DNA from 3 places in the Vibrio paucivorans genome. Region 2 is predicted to be linked to each of the others. Evidence: riboswitches for the same ligand, from Rfam matches in the RefSeq annotation. Region 2 holds a riboswitch; each other region holds the start of a gene.
What was found. A riboswitch is a leader RNA that binds a small molecule or an ion and turns the genes downstream of it on or off. The one in region 2 is predicted to bind cyclic di-GMP.
Positions count from the first base shown of each region.

Region 1: it holds a riboswitch for cyclic di-GMP, as region 2 does, so the genes downstream of both, ACXABW_RS05195 (TfoX/Sxy family DNA transformation protein) here and ACXABW_RS08925 (hypothetical protein) in region 2, are expected to answer to the same signal.
Region 3: it holds a riboswitch for cyclic di-GMP, as region 2 does, so the genes downstream of both, gbpA (N-acetylglucosamine-binding protein GbpA) here and ACXABW_RS08925 (hypothetical protein) in region 2, are expected to answer to the same signal.

Region 1 is NZ_CM133230.1:1,087,140-1,097,672, forward strand. Features, by position in the region: gene ACXABW_RS05180 (alpha/beta fold hydrolase) at 1-523, shown strand, start outside; gene ACXABW_RS05185 (putative signal transducing protein) at 785-1,114, opposite strand; gene ACXABW_RS05190 (TVP38/TMEM64 family protein) at 1,114-1,806, opposite strand; gene ACXABW_RS05195 (TfoX/Sxy family DNA transformation protein) at 2,018-2,608, opposite strand; cyclic di-GMP riboswitch class I at 2,721-2,807, opposite strand; gene purR (HTH-type transcriptional repressor PurR) at 2,956-3,963, opposite strand; gene torD (molecular chaperone TorD) at 4,256-4,903, opposite strand; gene torR (two-component system response regulator TorR) at 5,144-5,857, shown strand; gene elyC (envelope biogenesis factor ElyC) at 5,956-6,759, opposite strand; gene cmoM (tRNA uridine 5-oxyacetic acid(34) methyltransferase CmoM) at 6,874-7,671, shown strand; gene mukF (chromosome partition protein MukF) at 7,668-9,005, shown strand; gene mukE (chromosome partition protein MukE) at 8,986-9,714, shown strand; gene mukB (chromosome partition protein MukB) at 9,711-10,533, shown strand, end outside.
Region 2 is NZ_CM133230.1:1,949,878-1,960,410, reverse strand. Features, by position in the region: gene ACXABW_RS08955 (ABC transporter permease) at 1-1,444, opposite strand, end outside; gene ACXABW_RS08950 (ABC transporter substrate-binding protein) at 1,490-2,653, opposite strand; gene ACXABW_RS08945 (META domain-containing protein) at 2,951-3,397, opposite strand; gene ACXABW_RS08940 (DUF1289 domain-containing protein) at 3,613-3,861, shown strand; gene ACXABW_RS08935 (BamA/TamA family outer membrane protein) at 3,923-5,095, shown strand; gene ACXABW_RS08930 (hypothetical protein) at 5,168-5,389, opposite strand; gene ACXABW_RS08925 (hypothetical protein) at 5,633-7,936, opposite strand; cyclic di-GMP riboswitch class I at 8,009-8,092, opposite strand; gene ACXABW_RS08920 (hypothetical protein) at 8,320-8,610, opposite strand; gene ACXABW_RS08915 (PilZ domain-containing protein) at 8,921-9,283, shown strand; gene ACXABW_RS08910 (DUF2058 domain-containing protein) at 9,338-9,859, opposite strand; gene ACXABW_RS08905 (ATP-binding protein) at 9,928-10,533, opposite strand, start outside.
Region 3 is NZ_CM133230.1:1,124,399-1,134,931, reverse strand. Features, by position in the region: gene ACXABW_RS05385 (ATP-binding protein) at 101-2,524, opposite strand; gene ACXABW_RS05380 (UPF0149 family protein) at 2,651-3,220, shown strand; gene ACXABW_RS05375 (potassium channel family protein) at 3,250-4,293, opposite strand; gene gbpA (N-acetylglucosamine-binding protein GbpA) at 4,496-5,959, opposite strand; cyclic di-GMP riboswitch class I at 6,071-6,165, opposite strand; gene nadA (quinolinate synthase NadA) at 6,471-7,532, opposite strand; gene ybgF (tol-pal system protein YbgF) at 7,741-8,523, opposite strand; gene pal (peptidoglycan-associated lipoprotein Pal) at 8,539-9,078, opposite strand; gene tolB (Tol-Pal system beta propeller repeat protein TolB) at 9,110-10,459, opposite strand; gene tolA (cell envelope integrity protein TolA) at 10,473-10,533, opposite strand, start outside.

The sequences.
Region 1 (10,533 bases), 860 kb from region 2:
TGTAGGAATGTCACTCGGCACCATTATTGTACGTAACCTTGCTGAAATCGCTTCTGAGCGGGTTAGAACCATGGTTCTTGGAGGCGCTGTGACACGTTTTAATACTCGTTCTCAAGTGCTGGTTAAGCTAGGTAACTTGAGTAAGCACATTATCCCTTACATGTGGTTGTACAGCTTGTTTGCTTACATTGTAATGCCACAGAAAAGCCAGCGTGAATCCCGACACTTGTTTATCCGTGAAGCCAAAAAGCTGTGTCAAAAAGAGTTTAAGCGCTGGTTTATCCTAACTTCAGAAGTTAACCCGTTGATGCGGTATTTCAAAGATAGAGAGTTACCTATTCCTACACTTTATCTGATGGGAGAAAGGGACTACATGTTTATACAACCCGTCAAAGAGATGGTCGCTGCGCACCAAGGTAGCGAGTTGTGTGAGTTACCGAATTGTGGCCACGTTTGTAACGTCGAACAGCCGGAAGCATTTAATCGAGTTTCCATCGAATTCATAAAAAAACACACTGCATAGGCAGTGTGTTTTTTTATTTACGAGGGTCTGTTGATCTTTCGTGATTAAGTTTTGTTCGAGATAAAATCGTTTTAGGCGAGGCGAAGACTGTGTAGCCTAGTCATTCTAAGCAAATAGTCTTCAACAAAGCATAAAACGATTTTAGCCGAACCCTTCGGGCAGCCTTTGTGGTTCATTTCTAAAGCCTTTGCCTTGTATGAACTTCCCACAAAGTGCTGCAAAAAACAGCTCGAAAGGTCAACAGACCCTAATCTAATTACTTTACTTGTTGCCGACCTTTTCCGCTTGAGGCGAGCCACATTTCCAACATGCTCCAAACTGCCCCTCATTGTCTTCTTGGCAGCTATTACACACCCAGGTGGCATAACTGGATGCTTCTTTGTTATGAAAGCCCTCTACGATTGATTTGGCTTTGCTAAGCTGCTCTGCTTCAAGAAGCCATACATATGGGGCAGAATCTTCTCCAAATGGCAATTCGCCCTGCAAACCAAATAACCCCTCTCCCCGAACTTCACAGGGAATGTTTTCTGCTCGTAAAAGTTCACACAAGATATGAGCTTGAACGGGATTGGAGGCAGTGAAGATATTCATTAAGCGTTTCCATTGTGTGCTTTAGGGGACACTTTGATTCTGGCCATGATCCATTTTGCGATAATAGGGAAAACACCGAGTAGGGCAAAAGAGATCAACACTGTTGGCGAAACAATACCTGATAGGCTGTCAATTTGGGCTAGTTGAGTACCAGCATTTAGATAAACTGCTGTGCCGGGTAGCATACCTAGCTGACTAACCAAGTAGAAGCGGCTAGTACGAATTGGGCTTAAGCCCATTAAAAGGTTAATCAAAAAGAAAGGGAATACGGGAATAAGCCTTAACGAAAATAGATAAAATGCGCCGTCTTTCTCTACACCATTGTTGATGACTTGCAGCTTCTCGCCAAACTTATTTTGTACCCAGTCACGCAATAGGTAACGTGAGCTTAAAAACGCGAGGGTAGCACCAATAGAACTGGCAAATGAAACCAGCAGTAGACTGGTCCAAAAACCGAATAATGCAGCGCCTAGCAGTGTGACGACAGCAGCTCCTGGAATTGAAAAAGCGGTGATGGCGACGTAAGCCAGAAAGTAGCTGATCGCTGCAATGAGGAAGTTTTGCTCAATAAAGCTACCTAAAGCTTCTTGCTGTGCTTTAGCGTTTTCAAGCGTGAAGTATTGACCAAAATTCATGGCCAAAATAATAATCAGTGCGACGAATACCACGCCAAATACTAGCTTTTTGTTCATTTTTTATTCTCCGACCTAAAGATACGTTGGCCGCTCTACCTGCTATGTCTTCTTAGTATAAAAGTAGATAAAGTACTTGCAGAGAGATTGGTGGCGAATTCTCGCCTAGTATCAAGAAACTGTTTGAATTAAGACAGGTTAAGTGGAAAGAAAATTTCAGCAGATACAAAAAAACCGGCACAGAGTGCCGGTTCTATGAACTTTTCTTGGGTTAGCTGAGTCGATTAGCCAACTCTTCACGACGCGATTGTGGAATGACTGACCAATGAGTCCCCTTAATTGCCCCTTCAAGTGCCCATAGAAGCTCTAAACCAACATCCGAAGTATGGGACTGCTTAATGGCTTTAAATGCTTCTACCGCGCCAGCTTCTTCCAATTGCTCAACAGACTCGATTCCTGCCTTCTTGAGCATCCTTTCGGTCGCTAGTCTTAGGTTTGGAAGATCTTTTAGTCGATTCGGTTTCGACTGAGCTTGAGACTCTTTTTCAACCTTTGCTGCTTTAAGAGCTGCAATGGCCTCATCGAGCGTAGCTTTTGGGTTTGCCTGCCAATCGTCTGGCAATGCGAAGTATTTTGTAACGACAGGGAATCCACGTTTCTTATATACATAAGGCTCGTAGCCTTGTCCTTTGTATTTTTTTGCGGCTGAATCGTCTGCTCGGATGTGCAACTTATCATTTACAACAAGAGCGAACATTGTCTCGTCAACAAAGATGCCGAAACCGCCAAACATTGAACGGGATTTTACACGGCCTAGTTGTTCAAACAGCCGCATTGAGTCTTTTAGTACTGGTTTGTCCATGCTGTATATTCTCGGTGTATGTGAATACGCCACCAAATCAGGTCCGAGAGGTTAGCAAAAAAATGCAGAAACTGTGTCAGTAAGGAGTAAAGTTGTGTATGCATAGTTTGCCATCGGCAACCCCGCTACCATAGCAAGTAAATGCCGTAGGCCGGAAGCTTTGCGTCCCAAACTTTCGAATGGTTTGCCCTGTGCGTGACTTCTAATTCAAGAGTAATTAAAAATCTGAATAAGTATCACATTTGGATGTTGTAAATGTGATATGTGTTCCATAAATAAGACTAAGCTATGCGCCTTGCGTATCTCTGAACTACCACGTAAAGCACATAGGTTATTAATCTTGCTAACTATTTAGTCAGGTCTTTTACGGTACTACGCTCAACAATCTCTGGATGCATTTCAAAGACACGCTTTTCGTGTTCTTTGTCTTTAATACGCTCTAGCAAGATCTCAAAGGCATTTTTACCCACGCGACGTTTCGGTTGGTGGACCGTTGTTAGCGGAGGAGAGAAGTACTCAGCAAGTTCGATATTGTCGTAACCAATAACAGACATATCTTCTGGTACTCGAATCCCTTTTTGTTGTAGACGGCTCATCAAGCCAAATGCCATGGTGTCATTGAAACAGAATACGGCAGTTGGTTTGTGGTCCATTGCTGCAATTTTATCTGCGGCAAGCACAGCGGTATCACACTCAAAGTTACCTTCTAAGATCCAATCTTCGTTAACCGATAGATTGGCTTCACCTAAAGCACGTTTGAATCCTTGGATACGTTCTTGGCAGGCTGCTTTCTCAAAGTGGCCACTTAGGCAAGCAATGTCTGTGTGACCACGATCGATAAGGTACTTAGTGGCTAAGTAGCCACCTTCTTCCGAATTATCGATAATTTTATCGGCTTGAGAGCTTTCAGGGCCCCAGTCCATGATTACTTTTGGAATATCGGCATGTCGATCCAACATTTCTAGTAGCTCTTCAGTTAAGTCAGAACACATGACCAAAATACCATCTACGCGCTTTTCAGCTAGCATGCGGATATAGTCACGCTGCTTTTCGTAAATGCCACCGGTGTTACACAAAATGAGCGTGTAGCCTTGGCGGTAACAGTAGCTTTCAACACCATCGATTACTTCCGAGAAGAATAGGTTAGTTGATTGAGTTACTAACATGCCGATGGTACGGGTCGTATTACATTTCAAGCTACGAGCAACGGCACTTGGAGCGTAGTTAAGCTCTTTAACTGCTTCCATCACTTTTTCTTGGGTTGCTTCAGCAACAAAGCGAGTTTTGTTGATTACATGGGAAACAGTGGTAGTTGATACGCCAGCTAAGCGAGCAACATCTTTAATTGTGGCCATAAGGTTCTGTCCTATTGAGAACTGCTGCATATACTGGCTTACCCCTTGGCTCACCGCAGCAATCATTATTGTCAGCTCCTAGTTAATGGTTACATCAAAGTAGTAAAAACACAAAAACCGCTTTTAGCCAGCGGTTCGTATTTCTACCCAGGAAACTGAGTCAATTTCATTTTTAATCGTTTGCGGTCACGATTCTAGACCTCAAACGTGGCGCAAGCAATGAAAAAACCGTCAATAGCAGTGATCTATCACTACAATTGACGATTTTGTCGCTAGCTAGGGAGTGGTGAAATTACTCGCCGGCGAGGTAGTGGCAATCTAGCTCTAGGAAAGACACTAATAGAGATGCTACCGCAGCGTAGAAGCCGAATTCATCGAGTGACTGACACTTGGTCGAAAATTGTGGAACCCAAGAAAGGATCTTTTCTCGGATGAACTTTTCTTGTTCGAGCAGTGCATCATCAAGGTGCTGTTCTTGTTCAAGTTCGTTAGAGCGAATAATCAAGTTACCAAGGAAGTCTAATTCGATCGCAATGTGATCTGCTGGCTCGTTAAGTGAAGCGCTGACAGCAATACTATGTTCAGCCATTAATGACGCCATTTCTTTGGCGGGCTCGTCATTCAATAGACCCGATTTACCGATGTACATAGACGCATAAGGCAAAGCGGATTCTTTGTCTGATTTCAAAAATAGGTCGCAGAAATCTGCAGAGAGCTCTAACTGTGCGTCTTCACGGTCATTTAGACGGTTGAGCGCGTCAGTCATCTTGTCGATAGACGGTTTTAGAGTTTCATTTTCACCAAGCCCTGCGAGGAAAGAGCGAATTTCTGGGGTTTGATACTGTTCAATATCCGTTTCGGTCAGTTCTTTAGCAAATAAGCTAGATAGCCACCAGTATATTTCAGCTCTTTTTTCGTTAAATGCTTTTGTTTCTTGCATTGTTTTAGCTCCAATTCGAGGTATGTCTTTAGTTTAACTAATAAAGATGAATAGCGGTAACTACATGTGTGAATAAAAATAGAGAGATATAGTGAGATATGAATAGCGAGTCTAAGGTTGTTTTGAATCAATAAAAAATCACCTTTCTTACTTTTGAAGTAGCATTTTCTAGAATTGTTACTGATTATGAATAGAATAGTGTTGTTAAAGTTAACCTGAAATCAAGATTAAGTGGTCTAGATGAGCTATCACGTATTAGTTGTAGAAGATGATGCTGTTACTCGCAGCAAGCTAGTGGGATACTTTCAAAATGAAGGTTACACCGTTAGTGAAGCCGAAGATGGCGTGCAAATGCGAGAAGCGTTGGAAGAAAACTCTGTCGACTTAGTGATGTTGGACATCAATTTGCCGGGTGGTGATGGATTGATGCTGACAAGAGAGTTACGTAGCCAGTCAGATATTGGAATCATTCTGGTGACAGGGCGCACGGATAGCATAGACAAAATTGTTGGGCTCGAAATGGGCGCCGACGATTACGTTACTAAACCTTTTGAACTGCGCGAACTGTTGGTTCGTGTGAAAAACCTGCTGTGGCGAATTTCAGCGGCTCGCAACGTTTCGCCTGTAGTGGAAACTAATGACAAAAACAGCAATGTCGTTCGCTTTGGTGAGTGGACGTTTGACACTCAGCGCCGCGCATTGAGCCGAAATGGTGAGCCGGTTAAGCTCACTAAAGCAGAATATGAGTTGCTGGTAGCGTTGTCGTCACACCCAAATCAGGTGCTAAGTAGAGAGCGTATTCTGAATATGATCAGTCACCGAGTCGATGCGCCAAACGACCGTACTATCGATGTACTTATTCGTCGAATGCGCGCCAAGATGGAGTTCGACCCTAAGAATCCACAAATATTTGTGACCGTACACGGTGAAGGTTATATGTTTGCTGGTGACTAACGACTGCCTGCTATGTCGTTTGAGCAATAAAGAAAAAGCCGAAGTGATGACTTCGGCTTTTTAATATCTATCAGATTAGTGTGCGTTATTATGGCTTACTACAAAGAAGTTTCTTCGGATTGCAGAGCACGCTCTTCGTAATCTGATGCCATATCTCTTAAGCTCTGCCAGATGAGACCAAGAGTCTCATGCCAGTAACGTTCAGTTTGCTCAAGGTAGACCGCTCTAGGGGTGTACTTTTCCCATGGCTGAGTAATGTTACTGTGAGCAAGGTAGTTTGTCGGCGCAGGAAGAGGCTTGATCCCAGCAGAATTAAACTCGTTCAAAGCGCGTTTCATGTGACTGGCCGATGTGACTAGGATTAGACGCTTTTGACCAACAAAAGCAGCGGCTTGTCTGGCTTCTTCCCAGGTGTCTTGCGCGGTTTCTAGCAAGATAATGTCAGACTTAGACACACCGAGTGCCAAGGCGACTTTTGCCATCATACGAGCATTGCTAAACTCACTGCCACCCGCATAACCGGAAAGGATGAGTTTAGAGCCTGGGTACATGCGCAGTATACGAATCCCCTCGCTCAATCGCATTAGCGCGGTACGGCTTAGCTCAGAAGTCGGTGGAATTTGATCGTCAACTACGTGCCCACTGCCAAGCACCATTACGTAGTCAACGGATTCATCAATGGGTAGAAAAGCGGAGTACTGCCTTTCCATTGGCATGAGTAAACGTGTTGATACAGGTTGAAAGGCAATCAGGAAAATGCCGATAAAGGAGAAGAGAACAACAAAACATCCTGTTTTTCGTTTTGCGGTAAACATGATGAGCATTAAGCCTAAAAAGCCAAGGATTAACATGGCTGGTAACGGCATAAGCATCGATGAAATAATCTTTTTCAGCTCAAACATACAGAAATAGTCCGAAAAAACACCACTTGATAATAAAAATAAGAGAAACCCTCTTTATTCCTACCATTCCTATGACAGAATAGCAGCACGATTAGCTATGATAACTCAACCACCGTGACTGAAGACCGTAATTTCGACGATATTGCCCACAAATTTGCAAAAAATATTTACGGGTCAGACAAAGGAGAGATCCGCCAAGTCATTGTTTGGGAAGATCTTCAGCAAATTCTTGAACGCTTGAACGCTGATGAAAAACCTCTCTCCGTGCTTGATGCTGGTGGTGGTTTGGCACAAATGTCTCAAAAACTTGCTGAGCTCGGACACCAGATTTCATTATGTGATCTATCTTCGGAAATGCTGCAACTAGCCGAGCAGGATATTGCAAAAAACGGCCTACTTGAGCAGTATCGCCTGATCCATTCGCCTGTCCAAAAGATAGGAGAGCACTTAGATCGTGCTGTCGATTTAGTGATGTTTCACGCGGTAATGGAATGGTTAGCTGACCCAAAGCCTGCTTTAGAGACGGTACTAGAACAAGTGAAACCAGGCGGTGTCGCTTCGGTCATGTTCTATAACCATCATGGTCTGGTCTACAAGAATGTCATATGTGGCAATATCCCTCATGTATTAGAGGGCATGCCACATAGAAAAAGATTTAAACTTCAGCCGCAAAAAGGCTTAAAACCTGAAGAAGTCTATCAATGGATTGAAGATGCCGGGTTTGAAATTTGCGGCAAGTCGGGAATTCGCTCATTCAGTGACTACATCGGGAATATGCAGTACATGGGTGACTACCAATTAGAAGACGTGTTGGCACTCGAAAAACAACTGTGTAGACAAGAGCCATACCTCTCATTAGGCCGATACATACACGTATGGGCGAAAAAGAAAGAACAACAGGATGAGCAATGAGTGAGATGACTCTCAATGCTGCCGAGCAACCAATTGATGAACTAGTTGGTTGGGTCAAGCAGCATGATTTTTCATTGAACCTCACAACAGAACGACTTGCATTTTTGATTTCGATTGCGGTTCTGAGTAACGAAAGGTTTGATGAAGAGCTTGGTGAAGGTGAGCTGCATGATGCGTTTACCATCGTCACTCGTTTATTTGAAGACACGGGTGATGCTTCGGCATTTCGTGCAAACAACGCCATCAATGAAATGGTTAAGCAGCGCCTAATCAGCCGCTTCACGAGTGAAGTGACTGATGGTGCAAGCATTTATCGTTTATCCCCGCTGGCAATCGGTATTACCGATTATTATGTACGCCACCGTGAATTTTCTAAGTTAAAGCTGTCGATACAGTTGTCTATGGTCGCCGATGAAATGTCGAAAGCGATTGAAGCTGCACAAAAAGGCGGGACAGCTGGACACTGGAAAAAGAATGTATATGGCGTTCTTAAATATTCGGTAGGTGAGATCTTTGATCAAATCGATTTGAACCAGCGAGTGATGGACGAGCAACAGCAATCGGTGAAAGATCAGATTGCTGAACTACTGAACAAAGATTGGCGCGACGCTATCAATAACTGTGAGGCCTTGCTGTCTGAGACGTCATCGACGCTCAAAGAGCTGCAAGATACCTTACAGGCTGCGGGCGATGAGCTTCAAACTCAGATTTTAGACATTCAAGAAATTGTCTATGGTGATACGGAATTGGATTTCATTGGCGAAACGTTGTTTGCGCTACAAATGAAGCTCGACCGTATTACAAGCTGGGGTCAACAAGCTATCGACTTATGGATTGGCTATGACCGCCACGTACACAAGTTTATCCGTACTGCGATTGATATGGATAAAAACCGTGCGTTTAGCCAACGATTAAGACAATCCGTTACCGACTACTTTGATACACCTTGGTATCTGACTTACGCAGATGCCGAGCGACTGACCGACCTCCGAGATGAAGCTCTCGTTCTTAGGGACGATGAAGTAACCGGACAAGTCCCACTTGAAGTGGAATACGAAGAATTTCAACAAGTCAATGATGAGCTCTCTGAGCGAATTGGTGGCATGCTGCAGCAACATAAGCAGCAGGGCGCACCAATCGATCTAGGTAGCGTTTTGCGTGATTACCTCGCGTCGCACCCTCGAACTCATCACTTTGATTTAGCGCGAATTGTTGTCGACCAAGCTGTGCGTTTAGGTTACTCCGAATCTGACTACCAGGCGATTCAACCAGACTGGCAAGCAATCAACGATTTTGGCGCAAAGGTACAAGCAAATGTCATCGACCGATACTAATGAATACATGCCAGATAATCTGGTAAAAGCGATCTCTAACCCTCTTTTCCCAGCGTTAGATAGTGCTCTACGTGCAGGACGTCATATCTCAAGTGAAGACTTAGATAATCACGCTTTGCTGTCTGATTTTGAAACCGACTTGGCTCTGTTTTATCAGCGTTACAACTCCGAATTGGTGAAAGCACCAGAAGGGTTCTTTTACCTGCGACCTCGCTCAACGTCATTGATAAGCCGCAGTGTGCTGTCTGAACTCGACATGTTGGTTGGCAAGGTATTGTGTTTCTTATACCTAAGCCCCGAGCGTTTGGCTCACGAAGGTATCTTCACTAACCAAGAGCTATACGACGAACTGCTTCAGCTGGCTGATGAGAAAAAGCTCATGAAGCTGGTGACAAACCGTGCGACTGGTTCTGATCTCGACAAAGAAAAACTGTTCGAAAAAGTGCGAACTTCACTTCGTCGTCTACGCCGTCTGGGCATGATCATCCATATTGGTGAAACGGGCAAATTCCGAATCAGTGAAGCGGTATTCCGCTTCGGTGCTGACGTACGCGTGGGTGATGATATGCGCGAAGCGCAGCTAAGGCTGATTCGCGACGGTGAAGCGGTAGTTCATACCCAAGAGCCGAGCCAAGGTAGCCTTCTACAAGATAATCAAGACGAAGAAGCGCTGAACGAGCAAACAGATTTAGAAGAAGGTGAAGCATGATTGAACGTGGTAAATATCAATCGCTAACCATGATCAACTGGAACGGCTTTTTTGCACGTACCTTTGATATCGATGGACTGGTGACCACACTGTCAGGTGGTAATGGTGCAGGTAAGTCAACCACAATGGCGGCTTTCATTACGGCACTGATACCTGACCAAAGCTTGCTTCATTTCCGCAATACGACGGAAGCTGGGAGCTCTCAGGCATCTCGAGATAAAGGCCTATACGGTAAATTGCAGCCTGGCGCGTGTTATGCGGCTCTGGATGTAGTGAACTCACGTAACCAACGCCTATTGTTTGCCGTAAAGCTACAGCAAGTGGCGGGCCGTGATAAAAAGGTCGATATTAAGCCGTTTGTTATCCAAGGTTTACCAAGTCATGTAAAACCGACAGACGTACTTATAGAAAGTGTCTCTGACAACCATGCACGTGTTCGCCAGATCAACGAAGTCAAAGAATCTGTTAGTCAGTACGAAGGCGCTCACTTCAAAGCATTTAGCTCTATTGTGGATTACCACGCGCAAATGTTCGAATACGGTGTAGTACCTAAGAAACTTCGTAACAGTAGCGATCGCTCTAAGTTCTATCGATTAATCGAGGCGTCGCTATACGGTGGTATTTCGAGTGCGATTACTCGTTCATTGCGTGATTACTTACTGCCGCAAAACGGTGGGGTTAAAAAAGCGTTCCAAGATATGGAATCAGCGCTGCGCGAAAACCGTATGACGCTTGAAGCGATTAAGACGACTCAAGCTGACCGCGACCTGTTTAAACACTTGATTACTGAATCAACTAACTACGTAGCAGCGGACTACA
Region 2 (10,533 bases):
CGACCGCCCAAGCAAACACTATCGCAGGTAATAAGATTGGTAGCTTAACGCTATACCAAGCTTGAAGTGGCGTTTTTCCTAAACTTAGTGCGACGCGTGTTAGCGTAGGATTGAAGCTGCGCCAAGGCCCATCTAGCGATAGATAGACGAATGGAAATGCGAAGAAAACATGCGCCCAGTTAACCCATAAGTAGTACGCATCGCTACTTATGTATAGCGTGGCGACTTGAAGACCAAACAGTAGCGATAACTGGGGCAGTAACATTGGGATAGCAATAATGTAGCCGGGTACCTGTAAGCGATATCTAATGCGATATTCATGAGCCAAGACAGCCAGAAACAACGCAATCGTCGCACTAATCAGAGCGATAGAAACACTTTGATTGATTGTGCTTATTAGCCCCTGCCACTCGAATTGCCAGAAACGTTCGCTGTATCGACTTGGTAAAAGATCAGGAAAGCGCCAGCGCTGAGCTATGCTCCATAGAGTAAGTAATGGCAACATGATGATGGCTAATGATAGCAGCCCAGCAAAAATAGACTTTCCAGGGAGTGCAACTCCGAAACGGCCGGAATATTGCCAGCGGCGAAGCCCTTTCGTCAGTGCCCATTCAAATCCACGAGCGAATCCAATCAAAAGCGAAGCGATTACAAACAATACGACTGCTCCGGCCGCGGCCCTAGGCAATAACTGTAAATCTGGGTCACTAAACCACTGCCAAACCAATACCGCTAGGGTAGGTGGATTAGTCGGGCCAATAATTAGCGCGACATCGACAACGGATAGAGAATAGGCGATCACTGCTAACATTGGGAAGCGCAGTTTGCGGAACCACTGAGGCAAGATACATTTCCACCACATCTGTGACTTACTGTAGCCAAGAGATGCACTGACTTTTTCTGTCTGCTCTATGTTGAGTTGAGCCAGAATAGAAATACTCATCAACAACAAGAACGGTACTTCCTTCAGCGCAAGCATAACAATCAGCCCAAGCGCGTAAGGGTCTTTCACAAGCAACGCCATAGCGTCGACGTTACTGGCTGAAGCTTCAAATCCAAATAGGGAGTGAAGTGCACGAACCCCCATGCCTGTTGGCGCAAACAAGAATGCAAATCCAATCGCAAACGCGATATGAGGCATCGCAAGAAGGGGAGACAGTGACAGTTCTATTTTACGCCAAAAACGCGTTCCCCAACTCGCTTTCAAAATAGCAAAGGTGAGCAAGCAGGCGAGGTAACTACTGGCAATCGCAGACCAAACGGTGAGGCCAATCGACTGCCATATGCCTTGCCAATCAAATACCTGTGCAAATCCGTCAAGAGAGAACTGATTTAGCCCAATGGGCGGCACATAGCCAAATGCAGACACCAACACTCCTACCAACCCTGGTAGGGTTGGTAGGATACAAATGGCGATGATGACGATATAAAGGGCTCTTAACATATTGTTTATTTTAGTAACTCAGTGCGGCTCTTATGGTTAATCAACCTAGCTTCCGTAGCGTTTTAACCACTCTTTTTCGATCGCGGCTTGCCAGCTTGGGTGAGGTTCTGCCACCGATTTGAATTGCTGAGTATTCTTTGCGCTGCCAGTAAGGTAGTCGCTGCTCAGTACAGATGGATCGCCCCAAATGTTGATGTCACCTTTGCGTGATTGTGCTTCTGGACTCAATAGGAAGTTGATCGCGACTTGAGCTCCAGCACTCGACTTTGCATTCCATGGAATGGCGAGGAAGTGAATGTTAGATAGCGCGCCATATTGCATTGCGTAAGCTTTGGTCGACTCTTCTAGCTTGCCACTTGCCTGAGCGGAATACACCGCATTAGGATTGAACGTAACCGCTAAGTCGATTTGACCGTCGTCGAGAAGCTGAATGGATTCTGATGTGCCAGCAGGGAATTGCTTACCACCACGCCAAGCCACTTTATGAAACTCATCTAAGTATTTCCAAAGTGGGGCTGTGACCGCATCGAATTGCGCCTCTGAAACCGGTTTAGCCAGTGCAGGGTCGTTGTCGGTGAGCTCGATCAGCATAGATTTAAGTACGCTTGTACCGTGAAACTCCGGTGGGCGAGGGTAAGTCAAACGATTCGGGTAAGCTTTAGCGTAGCTGAGCATTTCTGAAAAAGACTGTGGTGGATTGTAGAGCGATTCACTATCGTGAATAAATACCAACTGGCCAACACCCCAAGGGGCTTCTAGCCCTTCTGTTGGTTCAGAGAAGTCTACATCGACAGGCAAGGATTTATCCACGTATTGCCAGCTTGGTAGGGATTCCACAAATGGGCCAAACAATAGCGCATTGTCTTTCATCGATTTGAAATTCTCGCCATTGATCCAAACCATATCAACACTGCCACCAGTATTCTTTCCTGCGGCTTTTTCAGCGATAAGACGGGTCGTCGTTTCTGCAATGTCAGTCACTTTTACATGTTTTAGAGTCACACCATACTGCTGCTGTAAGCGAGTATCAGCCCATTGCAAATAGCGGTTTATCTCTTGGCTGCCTCCCCAAGCATGAAAGTAAACAGTTTGTCCCTCAGCTTGGGCTTCAATTTCTTGCCAATCAGTGGCGAAGGCGGAAGTAGATAGTAGTGAAGAGGTAGAAAAGACCGTGGCCGCAAGCCCTACCGTGCTGAGTAGCTTTTTCATATTTTCGTCCATTTTGAATTGTTCTAATTATGTGATGTCAGCATAAAAACACAGACAGTTCACTAAGTCCTATGATTCATTGTAATTCGATAATAGATTCAATCAATTACTATCCTTAATAAGGATGAAACAGAGCGTAGGATTCTTCAGGCGTATAGACCTTATTTCAGTAGAAATAATTTCATTCAAGTGGAGAAAATTGTTGGGTGAGGTGTTAGAAGATGTAAATAGGCGGCTTAAGTGACACAAAAAAGGAGCCATAAGGCTCCTTTAAAAATGGATTAGGAAAAAACTGAATTAGTTTTTCCAGTCATTCAATGTGAACGTTAGCGTGTGAACGTCGTTTTTCAGCGTTAGTGTATCTTTAGTTAGCGTCATGTCGCTCCAGTCAGATAGCGTTTGAGAGAACGCTTGCTCTGTGTCCATTACGTCGCCAACACACATTTTCATCGTCATGCCCATTTTTTCGACACGGAATTTGTTGTCTTTCAGTTCACCTTGACCGAAGAAGTTGTTACAACCAGCGTTGCCGTTTGCAGTCATGTTTTCGCCGATCTCTAAGCGAGGTGCTTGCTGCTTTTCGTTAGTTACAACGTCTTGGCCGTCAATTTGAGTCAGTTCCCAGTTGTGGTGCTGTAAATCTTGAGCTGTAATTTCTTTCACATCGTCACCGTTACTTGCGCATGCAGTTACTAGTACAGGAAGAGAGATTGCGGCAAATAGTGTTTTTAAACTAAGCTTCATAATAATTAGACTCCAAATGTGGAAACATAGGCGAGATAGTCATCTGACCTTGAGATGCTGTGCAGTATAGCTAATAAAACACTGTTTTTGTCAATGTTAAGTCATAGTTTCATATAAAGTCTTGTTTTTAAACCGAGCAGAATGGTGTGCGAAATTGACAATAGCTTGAAGTTTAACGTAACGTGTTGATAAGCAGGTAAAGTAGGGGGGCGGCGATGGAACAGCTTGAGTTTTTTGTTGTACCTAGTCCATGTGTAGGGATTTGCACCGTTGACGACAAAGGCTACTGCCAAGGTTGTATGCGTAAAAGGGAAGAACGCTTCAACTGGTTGTCGATGACTCCTGCCCAGCAACTACACGTCATAAAACTCTGTCGACAACGCTACCGTAGAAAAATGCTTCAAGGTAGAATTCCGACTGAAGAGCCTCAAGAGCCAAGCAGCCCGCAACAAGATTTGTTTTAACGTCCTAAACGTATTTTTATTTATGTCATTACTCTTTTCTAGAATGTTGAAAGGATTCACATTGAATAACAAAACCCGCGCAGCGATTACCTTATTAAGTGCCACATATACTTTTTCCGCCCAATCGACATCGTTTACTGATCCTATCGACGGTATGTTTGACATGGGCGAATACTTGGCAGAAAACGCTTATGGTTTCTTACCTGTCCCAATACTGATTACCGAGCCTGCTGTTGGATTAGGTGGCGGCTTTGCTGGCGTGTTCTTGCATGAATCTGAACAAGAGAAAGAACACCGTAAGAAGCTGGCGATGGAATCATTAGATGGCGGAGCCAGATTGATACCACCTGCGGTCACTGTGGCAGGCGGTGCAGCGACTGAAAATGGTACTTGGTTTGCAATCTTGGGCCATCGACGTACATGGAATAAGGATTCGATCCGTTACATGGGTGGGATTGGGTATGGTAATGCATTTATCGATATATACTCCGATCTTGGTGGGTTATTGCCGCAAGACAAACCTCTCAGTTTTGAAAGTGACAATAAAGGTTATGGTGGTATCCAGAAACTGCAGTTTAGAGTAGGGGATTCGCCGCTATTTTTAGGTGTGTCTCAGTTTTGGATCCGTTCTGAAGTAACCTCTAGCAATCAAATCATAAACAAGATTTTAGAACTGACTGTTGGTACAGAAACCACCGCTTCGGGTTTAGGCTTTGTCGCTGAGTACGACACTAAGAACAGTTTCTTTTTCCCTACCGATGGCTATTCAATTAATGCCGAGTATTTGTGGTTCAGAGATGCTATAGGCTCTGACAATGATTACGAAACCTTCGCGTTAGACGGACAAGCATTCTTCCCACTTTCTGAACATTGGACACTTGGTTTTGCCGGTAATTACGCCTCGCTGACGACTGAGGAGCTTAGCCTCCCGCCTTTAGCTCGCCCCTACGTAAAGCTAAGAGGTATCGCTGCGTATCGTTATCAAGATAATTATGTCGCTTCAGTTCAATCACAACTGATGTGGCACTTGACCCCACGCTGGACACTATCGGGCTTCGCTGGAAGTGGTTCAGCAAGTATAGATTTCGATGGCTTGTATGAAGATTCTGAGTTTGCTTATGGTGCAGGCTTTCGTTATTTAATTGCCCGTCGTTATGGCATCCATATGGGGATGGATTTTGCTTTCAGTGAGGATGAAAACGCGTTTTACTTCAATGTAGGTTCGGGCTTCTAATACTATTCAGCTTCTAAATGAGAAAGGCCATGACTCTGTCATGGCCTTTTTTTATGCCTTCAATACGCTTGGTTATTTCTGACCCCAAACATCACTTACCCATCCTCCTGCATGTTCGTCAAAGTGGCTCCCATTGAATCGGTGGTTTCTTTCCGCGTGTTCTTCGCAGTTTGGTTTCTCGTCAAGGAGGTGCTGAATGTAGTTGGCCATTGGGTCATTGGACATCTGCCGTTCTCTTCGAGTCGCGACTTCTCTAATTAGTTGTAATCGATATGATGCGCTAGCTCTTTTCATGCTCAATGACCTCCTAGTTAAGATACTTAATAGAAAAATTTAGGATCCAGATCACAAAGCGTCAAATGGATTTCGGGACTAATTTTGGCTGCTTTTTACCAAATAAATTGATGCGAAATAAAAAGGCTTTAAGCTTCAATCGTTAACGATTTTTTTAAGCGAAAAGTTTTCTCAAAAATAATCGAAATGGATAGAAAAAAGCCGCCTTATAGGCGGCTTAGTGAGGCATTATATTTCTAGAGATTACTTATCTAGGAATTTTAGGAACTGCTCAGAGAACTGCCAAGACTCGGTTTGGAATGGTACTCCGTCTTTAGAGCTAGAACAGGTTGCTGAGGCCCATTCATCCATGCATGAGTGATCTCGGTTGATAGACCAGAAAGAAAGGTATCTCAGGTTCTTCTCTTTAGACCATGTCGCTAGGCGCTCTGCTTGCTCAAGAGAAATAGAATCAACACGCTGATCGTTCAGGCCTTGCATTGGGATCATGCCAAGTTTTTGGTACAACTCTTCATCGCTAAGCTCAGGGTAAAGCGGTGCCATTAAGGTTTTCAAGTATTCCACGGTCAGAATAGAAAGCTCTGCGGTGTCATCGACATAGTTCTCATGATACCAAGGGCCGAAACTCATGGTCATTGGGTTTACACTGTCGATCTCTAAGCCAGCTTCTACTGCAGGTACTACAACTTCATTGAATCCGCGTACGATGTCTGGCGCAGCAGCGAGAGTAAAGCTCACTTTTAACTGAGGATATTCAGCTTGCAAGCGAACCAGTGCGCCAATCATGCGCTCCATTGCTTCAGCATCGTTCTCACGTCCCATCTCAACGTCGAAGTCTAGGTGATAAACCTGATAGGTATCGATGACTTTCTTGTATTCGGCGTAGAGTAGATCTTCGCTACTACATGCTTGTGACAAGTAACGACCGTTCGCACCGCCGAATGAGATAAGTACGTCACCACCTTCGGCGCGCAAATCATCGATCTGTTTCTTACCCCATTGCTCCGAGACTTTCATCTCTGGCTGTCCACCCCATAACGCTTCACATACTTCGGGATCCCACTCACTGCCTAGAATAAACGCCAGCGTAAAGAGTTTGTTTCCAGATTGCTGAGAAAGGTCGACTAAGCTTTCCATTCCACCGTTGGTCCAATCCGCATTGATGTTGGTGTCTTTGTATGGCGCGAGAATGTTCGCATGACCACCCGAAAGTTCAGTAAATGATAGGGTAAGTGTCCCGGCTTCGCTGACAACCGCAGAAGTCGTTGTAAGCATGTATTCTTTGCCATCAACTTCAACAACGGGTGTTGAGACCGCATAAGTTCCTGGTCTTAGCATATCGTAACGTTGAGCATCACCCGTTGAAGTGACGTGCTGATACATATCGCCTTCACTGTGTACAAGCGTTACCGAAGTTGATTGATTCTCTGGCAGACCTTGAAGCTCTACATAAGTCTCAAAGAAATGAGTGGTATCTACAGCTTGAGTAGACTCAGTGACCTCTGGAGACGTTTCTTGATCTTTATTTGCTACGAATTGGTAATCTGCCTGACCATCCATTAGCAACTGGTGAAGCGTATTGTTGAGTCGGTAGCCTTCAAGGTTGGCTTGGTATCGTGTCGCATCGGTAAGGCTAGTGACTGCGGTTTGTTGACCATATAGGGCTTGATAGAAGCTTTGGTCGCCTGTATCTAGCTCTGTTATTGTTAGCGTAGTGCTTTCCACGATATCACTCGTAGGTAAAGTGACACTAAAGCTTGCAGGGTATATTGCCTCACCATAACCCCAAGTTAACTGGGCTTCGTTGCCTTCTTCAGTTAGGGTTTGATCTTGGCTTGCAGGATCTGCTGGGTATGCGCCAACTGGGTTCACATCGAGAGTGTAGTCACCATAAGTTAACGAATCGAGCGTCGTAGAAGTTTGCCAGTCGAGCGATACTGATTGCTGGTAGCCATTAGGGCCAGATAGTGTGGCAGTTGCTTGCTGGTTTGCAACGTCACTACCCGGGGCCGCTGGGGCGGTGAGTGTAATCACGCCGTCGCCCGTTTCAACGCCATCTAAATAGACTTTCACATCAGAGATGGTCTCTGGTGTAGCGTTCATGCCTAAGCCAAATTGTAGTGAGATCGCACTCCCCACAGGAAGCATACTGTTGATCCAGCTTTCATCTGCGTACGTTGTTGTTACTTGGATTAAGAACTGGCCATCATCAGTTTGCGTGGAGCTAACCGCGATGTTACTTGGGTAGCTTATCCCTGCAAAATTTCCCCATACCGATGTAACGTCGAGTGGTGATACGAACGTCATTACCATGCCGTCGATATCAACTTCTTGCGCAAGAGTATTGGTCATTTTGATCGACATGTTTGACCAAGTCGCCGACGCACTATCGACAATGACTTCAGTTTGAACGGGTGCAGGTTGAGGTGCCTGCGTTTTCGCGTGTTGGATAACAATAAGTTCATTGGAATGAACCATGGCAGGGAAATAGGCGCTGGTAAGCGCCAGTGCGGTACTCACCGCAAGTAAACATGTTTGCTTTTTCATTGTTTTTACCTTCGTTTATAAGAAAACGAGCAGTAAGTGCAACAATATTTGGTTAACGATAAACCAGATATTTGTGGTAGCTCCGCTACCTTAGACTGAGTCCTTAGGCCGGAAGCTTTGCGTCCTTGTCTTTCGAAAAGTTTGCCGTTGACACAAACAACCCAGACGTATCTTTGTATAGTTTTTGTCGATTTTAAAATTTGGAAAGTTGATAGTGTGAATATCATTCAAGAATTCAATCTATTGATAATTTGTTCAATATATCAATATGTTACATCATGAATGTCGTTGGGTTTTGGTATTTGTTATCGATATGTTTCACGGGGAGGTTAGCTCGGAGCGTGGGCAAATAATATCAGCAAGATTGATACATTTAGGGGAGGTTATTCAGTGGACGATGTCAATGCCTCTACAGCAGATTCTATGTACCATTTCTTGTATTCATTATCGCACCAGCGTTTGTTCAACCGGCGTTTATTGAACTCTGCACCAATGGCTACTTTGGTTTGTGTTGTTGGGCGTTTGTAGTACAAAGTTTCACACAATTGCATATTGGTCATGTTTTGCGGATAGGCGGTGACTGGGCTACCTCGCATACCCAGTTGGCTTGCTTGTTGATTAGAACAACCAGAGAGCAAGATAGCACCAAGGGCGAGAAGACCGATACGAAACATGTTTACCTACTTAAGTTATTGTCTTTACTTTGGTTTAGCCCTATCAGTGTGTAGCGGCCACTGATGGCAAGAGCGTTGAACCACCATAGCAATTGTGGTGTAAGTTGGTCAAAACTAATCGAAAAAACCACAGCTGAGCTGGTGTTAAAGGTAAATGTATCCCGTGCTGAGGAGCGAAATGATAGTCACAGCTTTTGTTGCTAGTGGTATCTATTTGTTTCGCGATTAACTAAACTTAGGGGATGCCCTAATTAAAGTTCAATGAGTTTGGGCCGAAGTAGAAGTATCAAAGGATTGAGGTTGTTAATACATGAGTGAAGCATCATTTGCCCAGAAGCGCCAATATTATCGCTTAAAGTACCCTAAGCGCGCTCGACCTGTGGTGCGAGTTCAGGGTGACTTATACCATGTGAGTGAAGTTTCCGAAAAAGGTATACGTGTTGTTGTTAATCAGTCGTCATCTTTTCATCAAGGGTTCCAATTAAGAGGAATACTGGATTTACACGATGAAAGCCAGGTACAAATTGAAGGGGCGATATTGCGTTTAGACAACAATGAAATCATTGTGCAATTGACTCGAGGTCCGAGCTTCAAAGATATGGTTCAGGAGCAACGACATATCCGCAACAAGTATCCGACTTACTTCGCTAAGCTGCGCGAATACGCTGCATAGAAAAACCGCCGAATAGGCGGTTTTTTTGATTTTTGTGTTTGGCTGAATTTACGTTTACCACATTAAGTCGTCAGGAACGACGAAATCTGCATACGGGTCGTCTTCTGGTGCGATCTCTTCTTCAGTCGTTTTGGTTTCAATGATGGTTTCGTCATCACGCATTGCGATTTTCTTTGCAACGGAGCCTGGGATAACGACATAAGACTCACCATAACGCGCAATCGCTAAAATACCTTTTGCCAGCTGGTCTTGTACCAAAGATTCTACGTAGATCGACTTTACGAATTTGCCGTCTGTGAAGTTGTATTTGATATCACCGTCTTTCAGATCGATTTTGTTCATGTCGATAAGCTGTTTCACTTGAGCACGAATCTCTTTCGACAGCTTTTCTTGGTTGCGCTGTTCGTTCAGCGCTTTATCGCGTTCTTGTTGAGCCTGTTTATTCGCTTCAACGGCTGCTTTCGCTTCGCGAGCTTGGACGCGAGATTTCTTAGAGCCTTTTTTTGCCTTTTTCAGCTTCTTTTCGTTCACTAAGCCTGCTTTTAGCATTTGCTCTTGTAGAGTTAGTTTTGCCATGGTCGATCCAATTCAGTCATTTGCGCGACATTTTAGCGCCTCGCTACACGCAAAGAAAGGGTACGTCTTCAAGAATCTGGAGCGTTCAGAGGCAATTCAATGCTAAAGGTGGTGCCTTCTCCCAATGTGCTTGATGCCTTAATGTCGCCACCTAGCAATCCAGTGACAATATTATAAGCAATGTTGAGCCCTAGACCCGAGCCGCCTTGACCAAGCCGTGTGGTGAAAAATGGGTCAAATATCTTGGACAAGTGCTTCTGCTCAATGCCGCATCCGTTATCCGCCACCTTGATACAAGCGGTGTTAGCGTTGGTTAGTGTACATCGAATAGTGACGAGTTTTTGTGACGTGTCCTGTTCGGAAAATGCATGGGCGACCGCGTTACTGAGTAAATTCATGAGCACTTGTGTTAATGGCCCTGGGTAGCTATCCATGGAGATGGCACCTTCAAATGCTTCTTCGAGTTCTATCTGATGGCGCGTCAGGTTTGGCGTCATGGTGACTCTTAATTCATGGAGAATTTCAGGTAAGTCGAATTGTCTGCGCTGGTAACTGGATTGGTCTACCGCCACTTGTTTGAAGCTGGTGATGAGCTCTGCTGCCCGGTGGAGGTTGCGTTCAATGCTGTCTGCGGATTCGGAGCTCTGTTCAATGTATTGGTCTAAAACGGAGCG
Region 3 (10,533 bases), 830 kb from region 2:
AGGTAAATAAATAACCAAAACAAAGACTAACTGAGGTATTAATCACTACAACAGCCCCAAATTAGGAGAATTTATGATTAGCAAGCAACAAAAGTGAAAGTTAATTACAGTGCTCTGCAAGCATTACCGTTATCACGTCTACATCGCTCGAGCTCGGGTCTTCTTTCAGCTCTAGGCTTCTCCTTACGCTTGCCAAGCGGTTTTTGAGCTCAACTTCAGCGTGCCTTTCAATCACAGAAGAGACTGAATCGAGCATTTCTAGCGCCCTTGCATGTTGCTTGTTTTCTATTTCAATACATAAGCTCACTAACATTTCTTCAGACAAACGTTGCTGAGAATCGTCCATGTTTTCAGGATGATATTGGTAGAGCTTATTGGCATAACGATAGAGCGCATCATCAAGTTCGCTTTCATCGATCGGTTTGGCGACTATGTAGTCTGCCCCTACCCCAAGCATGCGTTCACGCGTTTCTTTAAATACGTCGGCAGTACAACCAAAGATAAGCACCGACGATTTTTCTCCACTCATGGCACGTATGCCTGATATCGATTCGACGCCGTCCATTACTGGCATATGGTTATCCATAAGTACTAAGTCGTAATGATTGGCCGCCATCATCTGCAAGGCAATTTCCCCATTTTCGGCACATTCACAAGTGAAGTTTTTGTTCTTCATGAAAGTTTCAATGATGATGGTGTTGGTGCGATTATCTTCAACAATAAGGACTCTAAGCCCTTGGTAGTTGAGCTTACGATGTACTGGCACTTCAATAGACCCCGGCGTGCCCTCATCGATGTGTAGTTTCACTTCAAAACTAGTGCCAATGCCAACTTCACTGTTCACGATAATATCGCCACCATTGAGCTCAACAATTTGCTGAACAATGGCAAGCCCCAACCCAGTGCCCCCAAAACGGCGCGTGGTGGAAGATTCAGCCTGTTCAAAAGGCCTGAAGATCCGTTCTTGAGCATCCTTAGATATACCGATACCGGTGTCTCGCACCCTTATGTCTAAGTACAACTGATCCTCTTCGTAGTGCTCTTTTAAGTACACTTCAACAAAGCCACGAGAAGTAAACTTGACTGCATTATTGAGTAAGTTAAACAAGATTTGCCTTAAGCGTGCTTTGTCAGAATGGTACCAACGGTCGTGCGGGATCTCTGAATAGACTTTGAACTGCAACCCTTTCTCGGTACACAACGTATGGTACACACTGTTAATGCTGCCGATGATCGACTCTAGTGGGAAGGCGGTTTTATCTAGCTCCAAATGCCCTTGCTCAATTTTCGAGAAATCAAGGTTCTCGTTAAGTAGCGTCATCATATGATCGCCCGAATCATACAGACTGTTTAGGTGCTTTCTTTGCTCTGCGTTGAGATCGCTCTTAAGTAATATCTGCGCTGTACCTAACACACCGTTCATTGGCGTTCGGATCTCGTGTGAGAGCGTGGCCAGAAATGCACTTTTTGCTTTGGTGGAGGCTTGCGCTTTGACTTTTTCTGCTTCAAGGAAAATGGTTTTTTGATTGAAGGTATCGATGAGGTGGCGGATTTCGTCGTGACTGTTGTAGGTCAGTTCAATAATGCCGCCCTCTTTTGAGTCGTCGACTTTTTTCGCAATTAGGATAATGGGTTTAATCAAGTATTGATTGAGTAGGTAGTACCCGACCATCACACACAGTAGAAGAATGGGGATGATGCCAAATTCCACTTTCGATACTAGGTCATAAACTTCTTCATTTACGGTCAGTTTCGAGTTAACGACGTCCACCGTCCATTTAAAGCCGCCAAACTCATTTTTGCTGATGTAAATATCGTCGGTTTTTTTGAAGTTGTGCTCAGTAATGACTTCCCCAAAACCATCTCGAAGTATCACGCCCAAATCATATTCTTCGGCGTGCTGGCGAACAAATCGAACCAAATTGGAAAGTGCCAAGTCTACCGTTGCAACCCCAGCGAACTGCCCTTGAACATAATATGGCATGGTTGCTGTTATCATCTGAACATGAGTATATGAGTCGATATACACTTCAGACCAAAATACGCTGCCTTCCGGCTTATCTACCGCAACCGCATACCAAGCTTCGTTATTGTAACCGCCAGCTGCTGGGTTGTTCCAAGATTGAATTTTGTCGACTTTTCCGTCTGATGCTCGGTTATAAAATAGCCCCGTGTATGCAACGTCAGGGTCCACGCTATAAGGCTCAGGCCAGATACCACCACTTGCGGCAATGCCATCTAATGAACTAAATATGGCTCTGAGTACTTTATCCTGTTCCGCCTGAGACTGCCCTGCTTGACCAAGGCTAGCAATACTTTGTAGTAAGCCTAGCGAGCTATTCAATGGCTCTTCGATTTCGGCAGACAGCAACTGGGTCCGTAAATCTAGGTTTTGCTCGAGCTTAGCACGCGCAGGCGGCTCTACCACGTAATAGCTTACGGTGCCTATCGTCGCGATAAAGAAACACAAATACACTCCTAGGGCGAGTATGCTTTTGCGTTTTAATGAGGAGCGTATTTCCATATAACCACTTGAAATTTTTCCGTTTGTTAAAAATTATAGTGAATAATCTACTACATCAAGTCTTTTTCGTACGTGTCCGCCTTGTTACTATAGTGCCAAATTCAATAATCACCGATGGATTCCACTTTGACATTACAAGAAATCTTAGCGCTGCCAGAGTTAGAAGGTAAGCTACTTAACCAAGCGAGAACTCAAGGTTTTGTAACCGCGATGGCTGCTGCTCCTAACGTTTTAACCCCACACGAATGGCTACCTTACCTATGGGGCGGTGAAGAAGTGGCACCGTTTTCCGATGGCGAACAGCTTGAATGCTACATCGAACATATTATTGAAATGTGGAACGCATACCGCCCAGCACTTTTTGATGGTTCTTGGGTGTGGCCAGAAGGTTGCGAACTCGATGAAGAAGAGATCGTAACGGAAAGTGCCCGTGACTTCTGTGAAGGTGTACTACAGGGCTGGCAGTTAGCACGTGACGACTGGGAAACCATCATGCCAGAAGAAAGTGAAGATAACGCGCTATTAGGTGGCGTGCTGCTTTCTCTGAGTATGCTTTATGATCCAGAGACATCTATTGCAGCATTGCAAGAGCAAGGGGTTGAAGGCCTCGATCAGTTCGAAGAGATCTTCAATGCAATCCCTGTGATGCTATGCGGCTTAACTCAACGTGGTTCTACGTTGGTCGAGCAGCAATAACACGTCAAGATATAAATAAAAAGCCCTCACTACTGAGGGCTTTTTAGTTTGCTCCAATCGAACGCTTCTATACGCTCGTCCGCAATGTAGAATAGCTTCGCGCCTGCTGGTACAGCTTGGCTGAGATCGGGGTTGAGTTCTATTCCTTTACCAAGGTCAATAGCAATAAGCGTTGCATCATGGGCTGATTTCATGAACATGAACACCGACTCAATCCGTGTCTCGTTGGCATCTTGCGGGTACACTGTTGAATATTGAGTCATGCCTCTGGTCGAGGCTAAAAGCTCTTGGTGAAGCACGCTAGAGCCAGGATCAACCGCAGCTTTTGCCAGCATTTCAGCTCCTACAGCCGGAATACATTCCGCGTTAGGACAATGTTGGCTCAACAATGAACTCAACGCTTCATCTTTGAAATACGCCAACAAATGCGCATTAGGATTGCGGTTAGAAGAATAAAGCGCTGCAGAAAGCGTTACATCGTCTTCTAAGTTGTCGACAATTATGCAGCTGGCCTTCTCAATATTGACCTTGTCCATCTCCTGCCCGTCGGTGTAGCTATTTACACGCACAAAGCCTATCTCGCCCGGCAATGGGTTCTCAATATCAGAGCGGCTGCACAGGGTAATTGGTCGTTTCCCCGCTTCCTCATGTTGCAACATCCGTATCAAGTGCATGGTACGTTGCCCGTTCCAGCCCAATAGCAATATGTGGTTCTCCACGCGCATTCTCCGTTTTCCTAAAATTCCTGCTCGCCAGTATTCAATCACTCCGCCAGCTATGCGTCCGAGTACAGCGGCAAACAAGCTTAATCCACCAGGGATAACAAACAGTGTCACTGCCCACTTTCCAGCATCGGAGACTGGTGAATAGTCGCCGTATCCAACTGTTGAAGCTGTCACCATCAAGTAATAGAAGAACAATGATACGTTGTCGGTAAGCTCATGTTCCCCCGCGCGTTCCAGCAGGCCCCATGAGATAAAAATGTAGGCCAGCGTGAGCAATACAAGATTTCGGTTGTTGATCTTGAATAAGCTTGTTCGCATCCATTTCTTAAGATAAAGCCATAGAGTCATCGTTTACCTAATTCCATTTACTTCTAGAACTCTTTCTATACATAGATATATCAGATAATTAGAACCTCGTCATGACTCACTCCTCATGTAATGCGACTTTTCTGCGCACGGGGAAGATTTAGTAGGAGTAATCATCACATTCAAAAGCCCCACACATACAAAAAAGCCTCACATCTGTGAGGCTTTATTGAGCGTAGTTTGATTAGTTCACTTTAGTCCAAGCCATTTCCCAGTGGGAACCAGTGCCCGGCTCATACTGAGTAGCCGTTGGAGACCACTGTTTACAATAGCCAGACTCTGGGAAAGGTTTACATTGGTATACTCGTCCATCGCTAGCCAGAACCTTAGTACCATCAGTGTAACTCTCTAAACCTTGTGGGAATACAAAGTCATAATCATCCGATGGCGGAGGCGTTACGTCTTCGTCAACTAAGTGGAAATCTTGCGTTTGCTGATCAACAAGGTTGCCACCCGCGTCTTTCACACGGCTAACTAACATATGATGACCCGGCTCAGATTTGCTGAGTTCCAGAACAACATCTTCACTTGCACCGTTTTTAATGTCGCCAGTCCAGCTTGCTAGTGGCTCTTGATGGTGGTTGTAAACCGTCAGCTCAGCGTTAATATCACCTTCAGCCGTTAAGGTAAGATCCAGAGTAGTTGGCTCGCTAGAGATAACATACTCTTCAGCTAAGCCTTCGACCGCAAGATCGTAATCCGGCTCAGGATTTAAGATGTCATATCCAATTTCGACACTCTCTAATCCACTGCCTGATTTCAGGTAGACAGGGTTAGTACCAAATACAGGAGTAAAGCTACCCTCTGAGTACTGGCCTGCTTGCAGCTTAGTTTGCTCTTGGTTGATCTTAGTTGCTAATGCGTAAGACCAGTTTTTCGCTTTACCCAATGTTTCGTTGGTGATCTCTAGCTCTGTACGGTAGCTGTCATTTTCGCCCACTTGGTCAAATACACGAGTGTATACAGTGTCACCGACGCTAAGATCCATAGTCGGGTTGATCTGACCACCTTGGCTCCAATCAGGAATTTCCGGATCATCACCATCGAATCTTACGTCAATGACGTTGTAAAATGCGGCAGCAGTATCGCCCACATCCCATACCGCAAGAATCACTTGATAGCCTTCGCGCTCTGGCACATTACATTGGTGACTAACCTGCATCGGTGGCTGAGTCATATTTCCATCAACAACACAAAATGGTGTTAGATCAAACGAATCGCGCGAAAGCGCTGCGTTTGGATTCCAGTCTGGCTTAGTAATGTAGTATTTCCAATCACGAGTAACGTGGTTAGCCGTGAACGTCCATTCAAAAGTCTGGACTCCAGACTGAATAGGACGTTTAACCCAACGGTCTGCTGTTTGTTCATCAAGTGCTACTGCTAAACTCGTTTCTGCACTTGCGATTTTCCCATCTCGAGGGCCGGCTTCAGGGAAGCCTTCAGGCCCTTCAACACTCTGTGGTTCATACTGGATCGCACCACAATCAGTGTTTTGTTCTTTAGTGTCTGGCGCTGGAAACTTACATAACGCAGCACGGCCAGCAGCCACCCCGCCATTCACCTCTGATACGTAGCCGTGAGCAAACGCACCTGAGCTTAAGCTCGCAAGAGCCAACGCTAATATTGATTTATTTGGTAATGATTTCATCACATGTCCTCTAAATTGGCTGACAAATTAATGCCCCACCTCGGCGCATGCTGATCACTTAGATACAGCTCATCTTCTCCATGTATAAAAACATAAGAGTCGATAAATCTAAGTGGCAACCCCGCTATCATAGGCATTGGTAACCCAGTGCCGACAGACCGGAAGCTTTGCGTCCCACCCTTTCGAATGGTTTGCCGAAATGTGATTGAGCGAACGGAATTTAGCGCAATAACATGCGTATGGAAAAGACATCAATTCACTGATGGAATCATTATCCCAAATTGATATTTAACCGATAAATTGTATCGCCAAATTAGTATAAATAAGCTATGTAAGTATATGTTTTAATTAGTAATAATCGCCAATTTAATTCATAAATTAAATACAACAAGCAATAAGGATATCAGCGGTGAATCTAATGAGTATTAGTCCAGCATAGAAGTAGCGCTCACTAGACGTAAAAAAGCCAGTCATAAGACTGGCTTTCGTTATTTGAACTTGATCAGAAGTGTTAAGCGTTACCTTTCACCTGCAAGTTTAACTGCTCTGCAAAATCAAGCATGCGGTTAAGCGGAATAAGGGATTTAACACGTAGCTCATCATCGACGAAAATTTCGTGCTCTTCACCACCATCACGTAGCGCTTGCTCAATCGCTTTCAAGCCATTCATTGCCATCCAAGGGCAGTGAGCACAACTACGACATGTTGCACCCGCTCCGGCCGTTGGCGCTTCAATGAGCTCTTTCTCTGGCACCAATTGCTGCATCTTAAAGAAGATACCTTTGTCAGTTGCCACAATCATTTTCTGTTGCGGTAACTCTTTCGCTGCTTTAATAAGCTGGCTAGTAGAGCCAACCGCATCAGCCAAAGCAACGACACTTTCTGGTGATTCTGGGTGAACCAAAATTGCTGCTTCTGGGTATAAGCCTTTCATCTTACGCAATGCGTCAGCAGAGAACTCATCATGAACCACACACTCACCTTGCCAAAGAAGCATATCTGCGCCAGTTTGGTTAGCTATGTAAGAACCTAGGTGACGGTCTGGCCCCCAGATGATTGGTTTATCTTCGGCGTCTAAGTGCTCTACGATTTCTAGTGCGATACTGGAGGTTACCACCCAATCTGCGCGCGCTTTTACCGCAGCAGATGTATTGGCGTAAACAACGACAGTATGGTCGGGGTGAGCATCGCAGAACTCAGTGAACTTGTCTGCAGGACAACCTAAGTCTAGAGAACACTCAGCTTCCAGCGTAGGCATCAAAATGCGTTTTTCTGGCGTTAGAATCTTAGCGGATTCACCCATAAAGCGAACGCCCGCAATCACCAATGTGCTCGCCGAGTGGCGGTTACCGAACTTAGCCATCTCAAGTGAATCACCAACAAAGCCGCCGGTTTCTTCTGCGAGTGCCTGAATTTCAGGATCGGTGTAGTAGTGTGCGATCAAAACCGCGTCTTTTTCTTCCAACAGAACCTTAATCTTCGCGATATACGCTTGTTTTTGTTCGTCTGTCAGCGGGACTGGTTTTGGTGGGAAAGGGTAAACTGTATCAATTGTATCTAGTATGTGGCTCATTGCTCTTGCTCTACGCAACTTCCAGTAATCCGAGTATTGTAACCCCTCTTAGCTAATAAGATCAAAGTAGATTCAGGTTAGCTTGGGAAAAGGAAAGTTCACGCTGCAACCTATAGCGTATAACAGAAAGACATTTAGCTAATAACGAAGCAAAAGAGGCGGCATTACCAATTTGGTAAAGCCGCCTCTTTAAGTTGAAATAGCCGAGTTACTTGCTCAGCCTTTGCTTAGCAACATTGGCAGAAGCACTACCTGGATACTCGTCGATCGCTTGCTGGTAGTATTTCTTAGAAGCTTCAGCATTGTTGTTTCGCTCTGCGATGTCGCCAAGCTTAACTAGAGAATCCGCTCGTTTGTTTGAGTCTTTGTAAGTAATAACCGCTGCAAAACTCTTCACCGCTTCTTTATCTTGCTTCTTAGCAAAATAAAGTTGCCCTAACCAGTAGTGAGCATTAGGCGCGAAGCTTGAGTCTGGGTAATCTTTTTGAAACTGCTCTAATGCGACGATCGCACCTGAGTAGTCTTTCTGTTTTAGAATCATATCAACAGCATTCTGATAAGCCGTTTGCTCATCAATATTGCTACTGAACGTCCCTTTCGGCTCATCTGTTTTGGAGTCGACTGGTACTACTTTCGCCGCGTTTTTCATTTCGCCACGAATTTTATCGAGTTCGATAAATAGCTCGCGTTGACGTTGCAACATTTGCTGCATGTCGTAGCTATTTTTTTCTAATTGACCGCGTAGTTCGCTGATCTCAAGAGACATATCATCGATCTGTTGTTGCATTTGCAACTGAACTTGATTGCGATTGGCAAGCAAGCGCTCCAGACGTTCGATGTCAGTTTCTGATGAAGAAGAACTTACAGGTTGGGATTTCTGCGCGGGTGCTTCACTGTTAAGGTCTGATACTGGAGCTGGTGCAGCGAACGCAGTGTTCGCTGCACTTGCCAGTAACGTAAGCGTAACAACGCGCTTAAAGTTACTGAACATGAGGCGTATCCTCGATTAGTATACTAGAACTGCGCGGCGGTTCTTAGCGTATACTTCTTCAGATTGGCCTAGTAGAAGAGGCTTCTCTTCACCGTAGCTAACGATAGAGATTTGGTCAGCTTGAACACCTAGAGCTTGTAGGTACTTAGCTACAGCTTGTGCACGACGCTCACCTAGAGCGATGTTGTACTCTGGAGTACCGCGCTCATCAGCGTGACCTTCGATAGTTACTTTCATGTCTACGTTTTTGCTTAGGTACGCAGCGTGCGCAGCTAGCATTTCTTCGTAGTCACCTGCAATAGTTGCATTATCGAACGCGAAGTAAATTGTTTGAGTTTCGCGAAGAGCTTGTTCTTTAAGCTCTTGCTCAGTAAGTTGGCTGTTCGCATCGATTGGTGAAACAACTGTAGTATCTACACCATTTTCTGAACCAGCTGTAGTTTGGTTAGTTTCAGCACCAGATGCATCTGTTGCTTCATCACTTGAACTACATGCTGTCACTGCTAGTACAGGTAGCGCGATTAGTAGCCCTTTAAGAACTTTATTAAGTTGCATTTTATTTTCCTTACTTATTGATACTTACTTGCTACAAAAACGGTGACCACGCAGGCGCTCTAACACGCCCGTTTGTTGCCGGTAATCTAGCTTTAAAACGTCCGTCTATCGACACCATCGAAAGTACGTTGGTTGTATTGTAGATAGAGCTGTAAATGACCATGCCGCCATTAGGAGCAATACTTGGAGACTCGTCAAGCAAAGTCTTAGTCAGAATTTGCACTGCCCCCGTTTCCAAATCTTGTTTAGCCAAGTTAAAGCCCGAATTACTGCGATTCACCATTACGAGGAATCGACCATCAGGAGTAATTTGACCACCTAAATTCTGGCTGCCTTGCCAAGTAAGACGGTTGGTCGCACCGTCTGCCAAATTTACTTGATATATCTGTGGTTTACCACCCCGATCCGAGGTAAAGATTAACGAATTACCTTCAGGATGCCAGAATGGTTCCGTATTATTTGATCTACCGCGTGTAATTTGTGTTAGTTTTCGTGTTTTCAGGTCCAAAGTGTAGACATGTAGGCTACCCGTTTTGGATAACACCAACGCTAGTTTACTGCCATCTGGAGAGAATCTTGGCGCACCATTGTGACGTGGGTATGACGTCACTTTCTCTCGCTTACCAGTGTAAATATCCATGATAAATATTTCAGCTTGGCCATTTTGGAAACTGACATACGCTAATTTTTTAGCATCAGGAGACCATGCTGGAGACATGAGCGGCTGCTTTGAGCGCAGAACTAAGCGTTCGTTGTAACCGTCATAATCCGCAACACGTAGTTGATACGGGTAGGCGTCTTTATCTTGTACAACAACGTAAGCGATACGCGTTAAGAAAGCGCCGCGCTCACCTGTTAGCTCTTCATAGACCAGATCAGAAATGCGATGAGCATATTCACGCAGACGTGGACCAGGAACAGTAGCACGTTTGTTGAACAGAACATGATCTTTCGACAACACCAACTGGCCATCGTCACTCAGTGCTTTACTTTGGCCACTGGTCAATTGCCCTCTTACCACATCGATAAGTTGGTAATTGATAACGTAGTTGTCGCCCTCACCCTTGGTAATCGAACCTGTAAGCATTGCGTCGACACCGAGTGTCGACCAAGCATCGAAGTTCACATCAGCTTCTGAGTAAGGGGTTTGTGGCATCTTTGATGTTGCCACCGGGCTAAATTTACCACTTCGTTGTAAGTCTGAAGCGATAACAGCCGAAACGTCATGAGGAAGTTTTCCACCTTCCCATTTAAAAGGGACGATCGCTATTGGGCGCGCTGAGTTAATACCATCAGTAATGACCAGCTCCAATGCAGCATTGGCAAGCTGCATACTACTCGATGCGATGAGTAGGAATCCTAAAATTAATCGCTTAATCACAAGCTTTTCCTTTTTACTCCGGTACTACCGTTAGATTAATGTTCTTGAGTTTCTCAACGACGTCTGGCTCATCT